DNA from 2 places in the Neorhizobium sp. DAR64872/K0K18 genome. Region 2 is predicted to be linked to the other one. Evidence: predicted binding sites of a transcription regulator. Region 2 holds the regulator's gene; the other holds the start of a gene.

Region 1 (5,514 bases), 1.2 Mb from region 2:
ACTGGTAGTCGTCTGATGGACCCGCCTTCCCTTCCGGGAGGCGGGTCCAGTCGTTTCAACTGTCCGAAACTTTTCAGAGCCGCGCCTCGACGGCCGATACCTCAGGGATAGACGGCTGAGCGCCTCTCTGAAGGCATGCGAGCGAGCCCGCAACGGCTGCGCGCCGCAGGGCATCTGCAAAGCCTATCCCCTGATCGAGACTTGCAGCCAGATAGCCGCAGAACGTATCGCCGGCGCCCACCGTGTCCACAGGCTCGATCTTCAGGCCCTTGGCCGACAGGATTTCACCATCAAGCATGGCAACGACACCTTCGCTACCGAGCGTGACCACGAACGTCTGGCCGGTCTCACTGTGAAGGCGGCGCAAAACTTCTTCGCGCGCTTGGGCGTCGCTGATCGTGCAACCTGCGAGAAGGTCGAATTCGGTCTCGTTGGCGACGACGATATCGGCGAGGCCGGATAGTCGAACCGCATCGGCCGTCAGCGGCGCGGTGTTGATCATCGTGCGTATGCCCTTCGCCTTTGCTGCGCGCAGTGCCGCCTCGACGGCTGCCGGCGGGATCTCGAGCTGCAGCATCAACGTGTCGGATGGAGACATGGCCTCCACAGCGCCCTGCGCCTGCGCCTCGCCGATCGTGCCATTGGCACCGGGCACGACGGCGATCATGTTCTCGCCGCTGTCATCGCCGACCAGGATCAGCGCTGTGCCGGTTGAAATATTTGTCCGCGTGACCGCCGATAGGTCGGTTCCGGATGCCTGGAGCAGAGCCAGCGCTGGGTCTGCAAAACCGTCGTTTCCGACCGCGCCGACCATGCGCACTTCGCTGCCTGCGCGGCGGGCGGCCAGTGCCTGGTTGGCACCCTTGCCGCCGGAGGCCGTCGCAAAGGTCGAACCCACAACCGTTTCGCCCGGCCCCGGCAACCGCTCTGTCGTTGCGATAAGATCCATGTTGATGGAGCCGAAGACGGTGATCATGCTGTGCCTGCCTGTTTTGTGAAACGCGGCGCGACACTGCCCGAGAGGATCAGTCCTCGTCAACCACCCTCAGGCGCAGCGAGCCGGTGCGGCTTTCGACAGCGCCGGATGCGGGAGCTGTGGGCTGCGGTCCAACCTTCGGAACCGGGGCAGCGGCTGGCGGCGCTTCCAGTTCGAGCGCTTCGATCCTTGCGCCACGCCTGCCGAGCTTCTCGGTTGACGTCACGATCTGTTCGACATCCTTCTGGGCTGCGAAGAAATGCGATTGCAGCTTGCGGGTCCGCTCGTCGAGGCGACCGAGATCTTCCATCAGCAAGGCGACCTCACCCTGGATCAGATGCGCCTGTTCGCGCATGCGCTGGTCTTTCAGCACGGCCTGGATAACCTGGATCGACAGCATCAGCAGCGATGGCGAGACGATGACGATCCTCGCGCGCTGCGCCTTCTGAATCACGCCCTCGAAATGCTCATGGATCTCGGCAAAAATCGATTCGGACGGCACGAAGAGAAAGGCGGTGTCCTGCGTTTCTCCGGCGATCAGGTATTTCTCCGAGACATCACGGATGTGGACTTCCATGTCGCGACGGAATTGCTGGGATGCGGCCCGGCGCGCTTCGGGTGCGGCCGCTTCGCGAAACGCATTCCATGCCTCCAACGGAAATTTTGCGTCGATGACGAGCGGTGGCAAGCCGTTCGGCATGCGGATCACGCAGTCCGGTCTCGACCCGTTCGACAACGTCTTCTGGAATTCGAAGGCACCCATCGGCAGGCCGTCGGAAACGATCGCTTCCATCCGGCCCTGACCAAAGGCGCCGCGCGTCTGCTTGTTGGAGAGGATCGCCTGCAGTCCCACGACATCCTTGGCTAGGCTCTGAATGTTGTTCTGGGCAGCGTCGATGACGGCCAGACGCTCCTGCAGCTGGCGCAGGTTGTCATGGGTGGATCTGGTCTGTTCGGTAATGGTAGCGCCGATACGGTGGGTCATGCCATCGAGCCGCTGGCCGACGACCTGGCTGAGCTCGACCTGGCGGGCGGCGAGCGTCTCGCCCATCGCCGAAAGCCTGCCCTGCATTTCCCCCTGCATCCGCATCAACTCGCCCATGCGGGCCTCGGCGTCTTCCGCCTGACGGCCGCTGCCTCCGGAAAGGCGCATGAGAAACAGCATGAGAAGCATGCCGAAGACGCAGGAAGCCGCCATCAGCACCATCGGGTGCTGGCTCTCCAGAAAACGGGAAATCTCGGGGAACAGGTCATTCATGGCGGCAAGCTAGCAGAAAACCGCGGATTGGAAAGATCAAAACGGGAACATTGATCGAAAACGGCGATCCGGGGCTGTTCCATCGGCGAAAAAGATAGGTTATGGGATCGCCATGACGATCAAGCCGCTTATCATTCTTCCAGATCCGCTCCTGCGTCAGGTGTCCAAGCCTTTCGAACGGGTGGACGACGCACTTTTGAAGCTCGCGGACGACATGCTGGAAACCATGTACGACGCTCCGGGCATCGGCCTTGCCGGGATCCAGATCGGCGTTGCCCGCCGCATTCTTGTGGTCGACGTGTCGCGCGAGGAGGACGAGAAGAACCCGATCGTCGTGATCAATCCGGAAATTATCCGCTCTTCGGACGAACGATCGGTGTATGAGGAAGGCTGCCTTTCCATCCCGGAATACTATGCCGAGGTGGAGCGCCCGGCGTCCGTGACGGTCAAGCATATCGGTCGCGACGGCAAGGAACACGTGATCGAGGCCGACGGCCTGCTCGCCACCTGCCTGCAGCACGAGATCGACCATCTGGACGGCGTGCTGTTCATCGACCATATATCGCGGCTGAAGCGCGAAATGGTGATCAAGAGGTTCACCAAGGCTGCCAAGGCGAAGGCGGTCTAGCGATCGCTTGCAGGCAATCTCGGTTTGAAGGCGCGTTCCTTGCGGGCGCGAAAGGTCCATGTCTCTTCGCATCATCTTCATGGGCACGCCGGAATTTTCCGTGCCGACACTGCAGAACCTGAAGCAGGCCGGCCACGAGATCGTTGCGGTCTATAGCCAGCCGCCGCGTCCCGGCGGGCGCCGCGGGCTCGATCTCGTAAAGTCGCCGGTGCATCAGGCGGCGGAACTGCTCGGCATCCCGGTGCTGACACCGCTCAATTTCAAAAGCGAGGAAGACCGCGAGACCTTCAGGTCCTTCCAGGCGGATGTCGCCGTGGTCGTCGCCTATGGCCTGCTTCTGCCCGAAGCGATCCTCACCGGCACCCGGCTCGGTTGCTACAACGGCCATGCTTCGCTGCTGCCGCGCTGGCGCGGTGCTGCCCCGATCCAGCGCGCCATCATGGCCGGCGATGCAAAGACCGGCATGATGGTGATGCAGATGGAAAAGGGCCTCGATACCGGCCCGGTCGCGCTCACCCGGGAAGTCGAGATCGGCGAAGCCATGACCGCTGGCGAGTTGCATGACAGGCTGATGCTGACGGGCGCGCGTGCCATGGTCGAGGCGATGGAGAAGCTGGAAGCCGGCGACCTGCCGCTGACACCGCAGTCTGCTGACGGCGTGCTTTACGCGTCGAAGATCGACAAGGGCGAGACGCGCATCGATTTCTCAAGGCCTGCGCGCGACGTTCACAACCATATTCGCGGACTTTCGCCGTTTCCGGGCGCCTGGTTCGAGGCCGAGATCAACGGAAAGCCGGAACGGATCAAGGTCCTCTCTTCTTTCGTAGGCTCCGGACAGGGAGACGTCGGCACGGTGCTGGACGATCACCTGACGATCGCCTGCGGTGAAGGCGCCGTTTGCCTGACGCGGCTGCAGAAGGCCGGCGGCAAGCCGCTTGATGCCGCCGATTTCCTGCGTGGCACGGCGATCACGGCCGGAATGCGGGTGGCCTGATGCCGCGTTACAAGATGATCGTCGAATATGACGGCACGTCCTATGTTGGCTGGCAGATCCAGGACAACGGTCATTCGGTGCAGGCCGCGATGCAGAAGGCGATCCTGAAGCTGACCGGCGAGACCGTATCGGTCCGTGGCGCAGGGCGGACCGATTCAGGCGTGCATGCCTGGGGCCAGACGGTTCATACGGATCTTTCCCGCGAGTGGGTGCCTTACAAGCTGCGCAACGCCGTCAACGCCTATCTGATGACGGCATCGGAAAAGGTTTCGGTCATCGATGTCAGCCTCGTCGACGAGACCTTCGATGCGCGGTTCTCGGCCACCAAGCGGCACTATCTCTACCGCATTCTCAACCGGCCTTCTCCCTTAGCGCTCGAGGCGAACCGGGCGTGGTGGGTGTCAAAACCTCTCGATCATGAGGCGATGCATGCCGCAGCCCAGATGCTGGTCGGGCATCATGATTTTACCACCTTCCGCTCCACCCACTGTCAGGCGAAAAGCCCGGTCCGGACGCTCGACCGGCTGGACGTGACGCGCTCAGGCGATCTGATCGAGATCCGCGCTTCGGCTCAAAGCTTCCTGCACAACCAGATCCGCTCCTTTGCCGGCACGCTGAAGATCGCCGGACAAGGCAAGGTTACGCCCGAGGACGTTAGGGCAGCACTCGAGGCACGCGACCGCAAGCGCTGCGGCCCGGTGGCACCGCCGGATGGCCTCTATTTCATGAAGGTGGATTATCCTGACGACCGTCAGGACGGATAGACGCCCAGGAACCGCTGCAGCACCTCGGACAGAAGCATGTCCGGCACGATCAGCACCATCACCAGCGCCGCCACCAGCAGCGGCTGCGGGCCGCAGAGCATGCGCATCACCCGCGTCAGCGCGACAACGACGACAATCAGCAGCGACAGATGCAGGAGGGCGAGAAACCCGGTCATGCCGATCGGCAGGATGAAGGCTGCCGCCAGAACCGCATAAGCATAGGCAAACGGCACGGACAGCCAGTTGACCACGATCACCATCGTCGGGAATTTCTGGCCGAGCCCGAACAGCGCGCAGACGATGCCCACGAGAATGAGCGGCAGGATCCAGTCGATCGCCTCCAGCATGCCGAGCCTGAAGAAGAACAGACCTCCGGTCTTCGTGCCCGGCGGCATTGCCTGCAGAAACATCATCCGCCACCAGGCCCAGGTGACGAACATTGCCGGCAGACACCAGACAAAGGCCCAGAAGGACCGCAGCAGGCCGCGATCGGTAAGATCGAGTTGCTTGAACCCGTCCGCATCGCACTTGATCAGCAGCCAGATGCCGGTCACGTAAAACCGCACTTCAGCGTAGCTCGGCATCGGCACCTCCTGGATTGGGATTGCGGGAAGAATGTCCGCGGTGGGCAATCATGCGACCGTCACTCCAAGGCTTGTCTCCAGCCAGGACACGACGACCAGTTCGGTCATCACGGTGAAGCCAAGCAGCGCTGCCCGCAACCATGGGGAACCGCCGACAACTGTCGTCAGGAGCCGCCAATAGAGAAGACCTGCACCGACGAGAACGGCAAGCATGACGCTAAGCAATGCATATCGGTAGACAAGGCCGGTACCGAACAGGCTGTCCAGCGCAAGGCTGGCCGGGAATGCGGTCACGTAGGATGCATAGACC
Region 2 (5,514 bases):
GCGCCGCCATTGATGATGTTCATCATCGGGACCGGCAGAAGATGGGCGGAGGCGCCGCCGATATAGCGATAGAGCGGCAGGCCGGACGATTCGGCGGCGGCCTTGGCAACGGCAAGCGAAACGCCGAGAATGGCGTTTGCACCCAGGCGCGATTTGTTCGGGGTGCCGTCGAGCGCGATCAGGGTCTTGTCGATGTGGATCTGGCTTTCGGCATCGAAGCCGCCGATCGCGTCGAAGATCTCGGTGTTGACGGCTTCGACAGCCTTTTCGACGCCCTTGCCACCATAGCGCTTGCCACCATCGCGAAGTTCGACGGCTTCATGCGCGCCCGTGGAGGCGCCCGACGGAACGGCGGCGCGGCCCATCGAGCCGTCTTCCAGATAAACATCCACCTCGACGGTCGGATTGCCACGGCTGTCCAGAATTTCGCGAGCGATGATGTCGGTAATGGCGGTCAAGGGTCTCTCCTCGGTTGATGTGCGAGCCTGAATTCGCAGGCTCAGCGAACAGGCGTGTCATCGACATTGTGCGATCGTCGATGACACGCGGATTACAATCCAGTCAATTCGGCGGTTTTTCGACGCCGTCAGCCTTTTGCGATGGCGTCGAAGGCCAGCAGCTTTTCCAGAAGCCGCGGCATGTCCTTCAGGTGGACCATATTCGGACCGTCGGACGGTGCGTTGTCAGGGTCTTCGTGGGTCTCGATAAAGACGCCAGCAACGCCGACGGCGACGGCTGCCCGGGCAAGCGTTTCGACAAACTCGCGCTGGCCTCCGGAGGAGCCGCCCTGGCCGCCCGGCTGCTGCACGGAGTGGGTTGCGTCGAAGATGACAGGGCTTCCGAGAGCCGCCATGATCGGCAGCGAACGCATGTCGGAAACGAGAGTGTTGTAGCCGAACGACGCACCGCGCTCGCAGAGCATCACATTGGGATTGCCGCTTTCGAGGAACTTCGCCTGAACATTCTTCATGTCCCAGGGTGCCAGAAACTGCCCCTTCTTGACGTTGATCGCGCAACCCGTCTTTGCAGCCGCGACCAGCAAGTCGGTCTGGCGCGACAGGAAGGCGGGGATCTGCAGGATATCGATCGTGTCGGCCACGAGGCCGCACTGCTCTTCCGTGTGAATGTCGGTCAGAACAGGAAAGCCGTATTCCTTCTTGAGATCGGCAAAGATTGCCATCGCGTTGTCCAACCCGATGCCGCGCTTGCCGGAGATCGACGTGCGGTTCGCCTTGTCGAAGGAGGACTTGTAGACGAGGCCGATGTCGAGCTTCTTGCAGAGTTCGACAAGCGTACCCGCGATCATGAAGGCGTGATCACGGCTTTCCATCTGGCAGGGACCGGCAATCAGCGAGAGCTTTGCCGTGTTGGAAAAAACGACTTTCGAACTCCCCTCGCCCACGGACACTTCAGAATTGGCGGAGACTGTCATTTCACTATTCCTCGAAACCGAAAACCACACCTTGCCCCGGGGCTGCCGACACGATCACGCGGCCATCCCTGCGGATGAATGCGACGTCATTAGCAGCAAGGGTGATCTCTGTCACGGCGAGATCGGTGGTCTTGAAGATGATCCCGCGCGCAGCGAGGCGCGACGATAACAAGGGCTTCATCGAAGACCGGAACTCGTCGCTGAACGTGTCGTTGGATTGAATGCGGATGCTGGCATTGGCAGCTTCGATCCGCAGACCGTCTTTCCCTTGCTCGGGCTGAGTCTCGAACACGGTTTCGAAAAGCGGCAGAAACTCCAGCGGGTCATCTGCAGAAAAGACGATCTCTCGAAGGCCTGTAACGGCGTTTGCGTGCTCATCAAGACCACCGCGATCTGCCGGTAATGCTGCCATTCGCTGGCAGGAAAACAGCAAGATGTCATCGACCTCGGGAACTGCCGCGAACGCCAGACGGAATGAGACTTCGCTCTCCCCACCATCGGGCAACTGCATCGGGCGGGAGAATTGAAGCATCTCGCCCGCAGACATGTGCCCGTCCACAAAACGCATATGATCGGCCGCTGCATCCTGCGTCCCGATGACCACCGCCGATAGACCTTCCCTTTTCCGCTGGCCGCGGAAGCGGATGTCGCGATCGGTGAACACGTTGCCTCGTTTTGCCGCAAGCGAGGCTTGCCGACGGTTCACAATGGCCAGTGGCTCGAGGTACGAGCCATCCGCGAAGAATATGCAGGCATTGGCTGTGCCGAAAGGGTGAACACCTTCAGGTGCCACAGTAAAGCCGAGAGCGGTCAACCTCCCCCGCGCTGACGCCAGATCTGCAACGGGCAGAACCAAATGATCGACTGACTTGTTACCCACTTACACCCCCAAAGTCTTATTCCGCAGAACATTGGCTATCGCGGGAAACTCGGCAAGTGCTGCGCACGAACTGAATACGTGATCGAACGCTGAAATGAGACTATTCTTGAGCAAAAATTTGGGGCTTGCGGAACACAGATAGAACATATAGCGTCCGTTCTGCATTTGTTTCCAATTCTGAGGGTCCCGTCCATGCTGACACGCAAGCAACAGGAGTTACTTCTGTTCATCCACGAGCGGATGAAAGAATCAGGCGTGCCGCCGTCGTTTGACGAAATGAAGGACGCTCTCGACCTTGCATCGAAGTCCGGCATCCACAGGCTGATCACCGCGCTCGAGGAGCGTGGCTTTATTCGCCGTCTGCCGAACAGAGCACGCGCGCTCGAAGTGATCAAGCTGCCTGACGCCTATGTGGCGAACCTTCATCCGCGACGGGGATTTTCTCCCAGTGTCATCGAGGGAAGCCTCGGCAAAACGCAACCGGTCGTCGCTCAGAAGCCGGCGCCGGTCATGGCGGACAATCCGTTCTCGACAAACATCCCGGTCATGGGTCGAATCGCTGCCGGCGTGCCGATCTCCGCGATCCAGAACAACACCCATGACATCGCCGTTCCGATCGAGATGCTGGGTTCCGGCGATCATTACGCGCTCGAAGTGAAGGGCGATTCGATGATCGATGCCGGCATCCTCGATGGCGATACCGTCATCATCAAGAATACCAGCACCGCAAGTCCAGGCGATATCATCGTTGCCCTGGTCGATGAGGAAGAAGCGACCCTGAAGCGGTTTCGCCGCAAGGGTGCCTCGATCGCACTGGAAGCGGCAAACCCGGCTTACGAGACCCGCATCTTCCCCCCCGACCGGGTGAAGGTCCAGGGTAAGCTTGTCGGCCTTATTCGCCGCTATCATTAAGAACGGTGTCATCCCGGAGATGCGCAGCAACAGCCTCCGGGATGCCAAAGTCGAATTGTCGCGTTTGCCAGTCATAGAACCGGTGGACGGTCCACGGACGGCTTGAGGTCTGTGCGCTGTCTCGCATCGCCGCCGTAATCTTGATGTCTGGCGCTGTCGCGTTCGGAATAATGGTGATTTCCAGTGCGCCAGTCCGGCGCAACGTCCGCCCGCTGAGAAGCAAGGCGCCGGAGCGGCAAGTATCGAAGCGTGCGCCGGGCGAGACGATGATCCGACCGAAATCGCAGGCAAGACCGGTGTATCGGTTGTCTTCGACAGTGACGATCCGGATGTCCTGAGCAGTCTGCGCCGCGCACAGGATTTTCGGCAGACAGGCAAATCGTCCGGGCGTGAATGCTTGAAGAAAGCCCCTGACATATTCGATTTCCCGGCGCGTCAAATCCGGTCGCGAATGTGGTCTAGGGCGTTTGTCATCGCTTTTCGCAAGGCTGGCACCTCGCGCTGGTTCCGAAGAGGCAAGAACCGGCAAGGCGAGCGGTTGTTCTCCGGTCTCAAGCACCAGCGCTCGCCGCCATTGATCGAAGATAAATCCCGCCGGTCGGGTTCGATTGAGGGTGATCTTGTCATCCTTGATCACGCCGACCGATGCGCCGTCTTCGGATATGACGATATCAGGCCTCGGCGCCGAGCCTGAGCGGACCGCAAAGAGCAAAGCCACCGCCATGAACAGCGCGCCTGTCAGCCTCAGCGGCGTGCGCAGCAGCGTCAGAAGCAGAAAGCCTGCCGTCGCCAGCGGCAGGAAAAGCGGGTTCTGCCGGCCGATGGCAATATCGCCGCCCCATGCGGCGACGATCTCGGCAATGCGAATGACGATCCGCAGCCCCTCGCCCATGATGAACAGAAAGGGAGCATCCAGCCCGAACGGCATCAGCAACATGCCAACAAGCCCTGCCGGCATCACCACGAAGGAAATGATCGGCATGGCCGCGAGATTGGCCGCGAGGCCGTAGGTGGTCAGATGGTGGAAATGCTCGATCGAATAGATCGACGTCGACGTACTGCCGATCAGCGACGTCACCACGATCCCGGCAATGAAATGGAACGTCGCCGCGACACCCGTTATCCACCGGTTGCTACCTTTTGTCTCCTCCTTACCTTTCGCGAAATATCGCGTCCAGAGGGCGAACCCTGCCACCAGTGCCGCGGTTGCCGCAAACGACATCTGGAAACTCGGACCCAAAATCTCCGACGGCGAGATGGCGAGGATGATGATTGCCGAAAGGGCGACGTTGCGAAGGCTGATGGAGGGTCGATCGACGAGCACGGCGACCAGCATCACCGCCATCATGATATAGGCCCGCTCGGCGGAAACCCCGAACCCGGAAATCAGGTAATAGTCGGTCGCCATGGCAAGCGCACCGAACGCGGCAAACTTCTTGATCGGATAGGCCTGCGCAAAGCCTGGAAACAGCGACAGGACGGAGCGGACGCCGACGAAGAAGATACCGGCTGCCAGCGCCATGTTCAGGCCTGAGATCGCGACGATATGGGCCAGCCCGGACAGACGAAGCGCCTCGGTCGTCTCACGGGAAATTGCACGGCGCTCGTCGGTCACGATTGCGGCAGCAAAAGCGCCCGCATCCCCCTTGACCGTATCGCGGATGCGATTGCCGATTGCGCTGCGAAGCGCAAAAAGCCCTCGCTGCATGTCCGACCATAACCCGGGTTGGTCATCGATCGCCGGTTGTACGCTAGGCGCGCCGTAAAAGAAGCCAACAGCCCCGATTTGATCGAAGTAGGAGGAGAAGGCGAAATCGTTCAATCCGGGAAGCGCCGGGCCAGAGGGTGGCGACAGACGGGCACGGCCGGAAACGCGCTCTCCGATGTCTGCAGGTTCGTGTTGGCTTCTGGCAAGAACCGAGACGCGCTGTGGCGGTCGTGAAAGCGAGGGCTCAGATGTCTGCTCGATCCTGAGGATATAGCGCCAGCGGCGCTGTGCATCGGCTTCGCGTCGTTCGACAATCCCGCTGATAGTCGTCGTGACGGGCGAATCGAGCACGACCGTCGAACACCGCCACGTTTCGAGCGCCGCCAGTGCAGAACCGGAGAGAAGCAGGCAGATTACAAGGTTGGCACGAGACAGTGGATGCGCGCGATACCGTGTCAGCCCTGCGGTCACCATCGAGATCGCAAGCATGGTTGCGAGAATGAATGGCGATGGCGTCCAAGGAAGTGCGAACCAGATCGCAGCGCCGGCACCCAGCAAGACAGGCAGGAAGAGGAACCCATG

Evidence for each region. Region 2 encodes LexA, which represses DNA repair genes until DNA is damaged. Its sites were predicted from a motif close to TGTTCNNNNTGTGTTCNG; they were not measured.
Region 1: a site for LexA is predicted at 2,267-2,284, ahead of def (peptide deformylase). Genes of this name have one in related genera too.

Annotation. Positions count from the first base shown of each region.
Region 1 is NZ_CP191446.1:319,908-325,421, reverse strand. It holds gene ACQY1P_RS07055 (ribokinase) at 74-976, opposite strand; gene ACQY1P_RS07050 (DNA recombination protein RmuC) at 1,026-2,183, opposite strand; gene def (peptide deformylase) at 2,347-2,862, shown strand; gene fmt (methionyl-tRNA formyltransferase) at 2,921-3,856, shown strand; gene truA (tRNA pseudouridine(38-40) synthase TruA) at 3,856-4,620, shown strand; gene ACQY1P_RS07030 (hypothetical protein) at 4,608-5,204, opposite strand; gene ACQY1P_RS07025 (hypothetical protein) at 5,253-5,514, opposite strand, start outside.
Region 2 is NZ_CP191446.1:1,475,333-1,480,846, reverse strand. It holds gene eno (phosphopyruvate hydratase) at 1-458, opposite strand, end outside; gene kdsA (3-deoxy-8-phosphooctulonate synthase) at 587-1,432, opposite strand; gene ACQY1P_RS12595 (VOC family protein) at 1,437-2,312, opposite strand; gene lexA (transcriptional repressor LexA) at 2,505-3,224, shown strand; gene ACQY1P_RS12585 (ComEC/Rec2 family competence protein) at 3,205-5,514, opposite strand, start outside.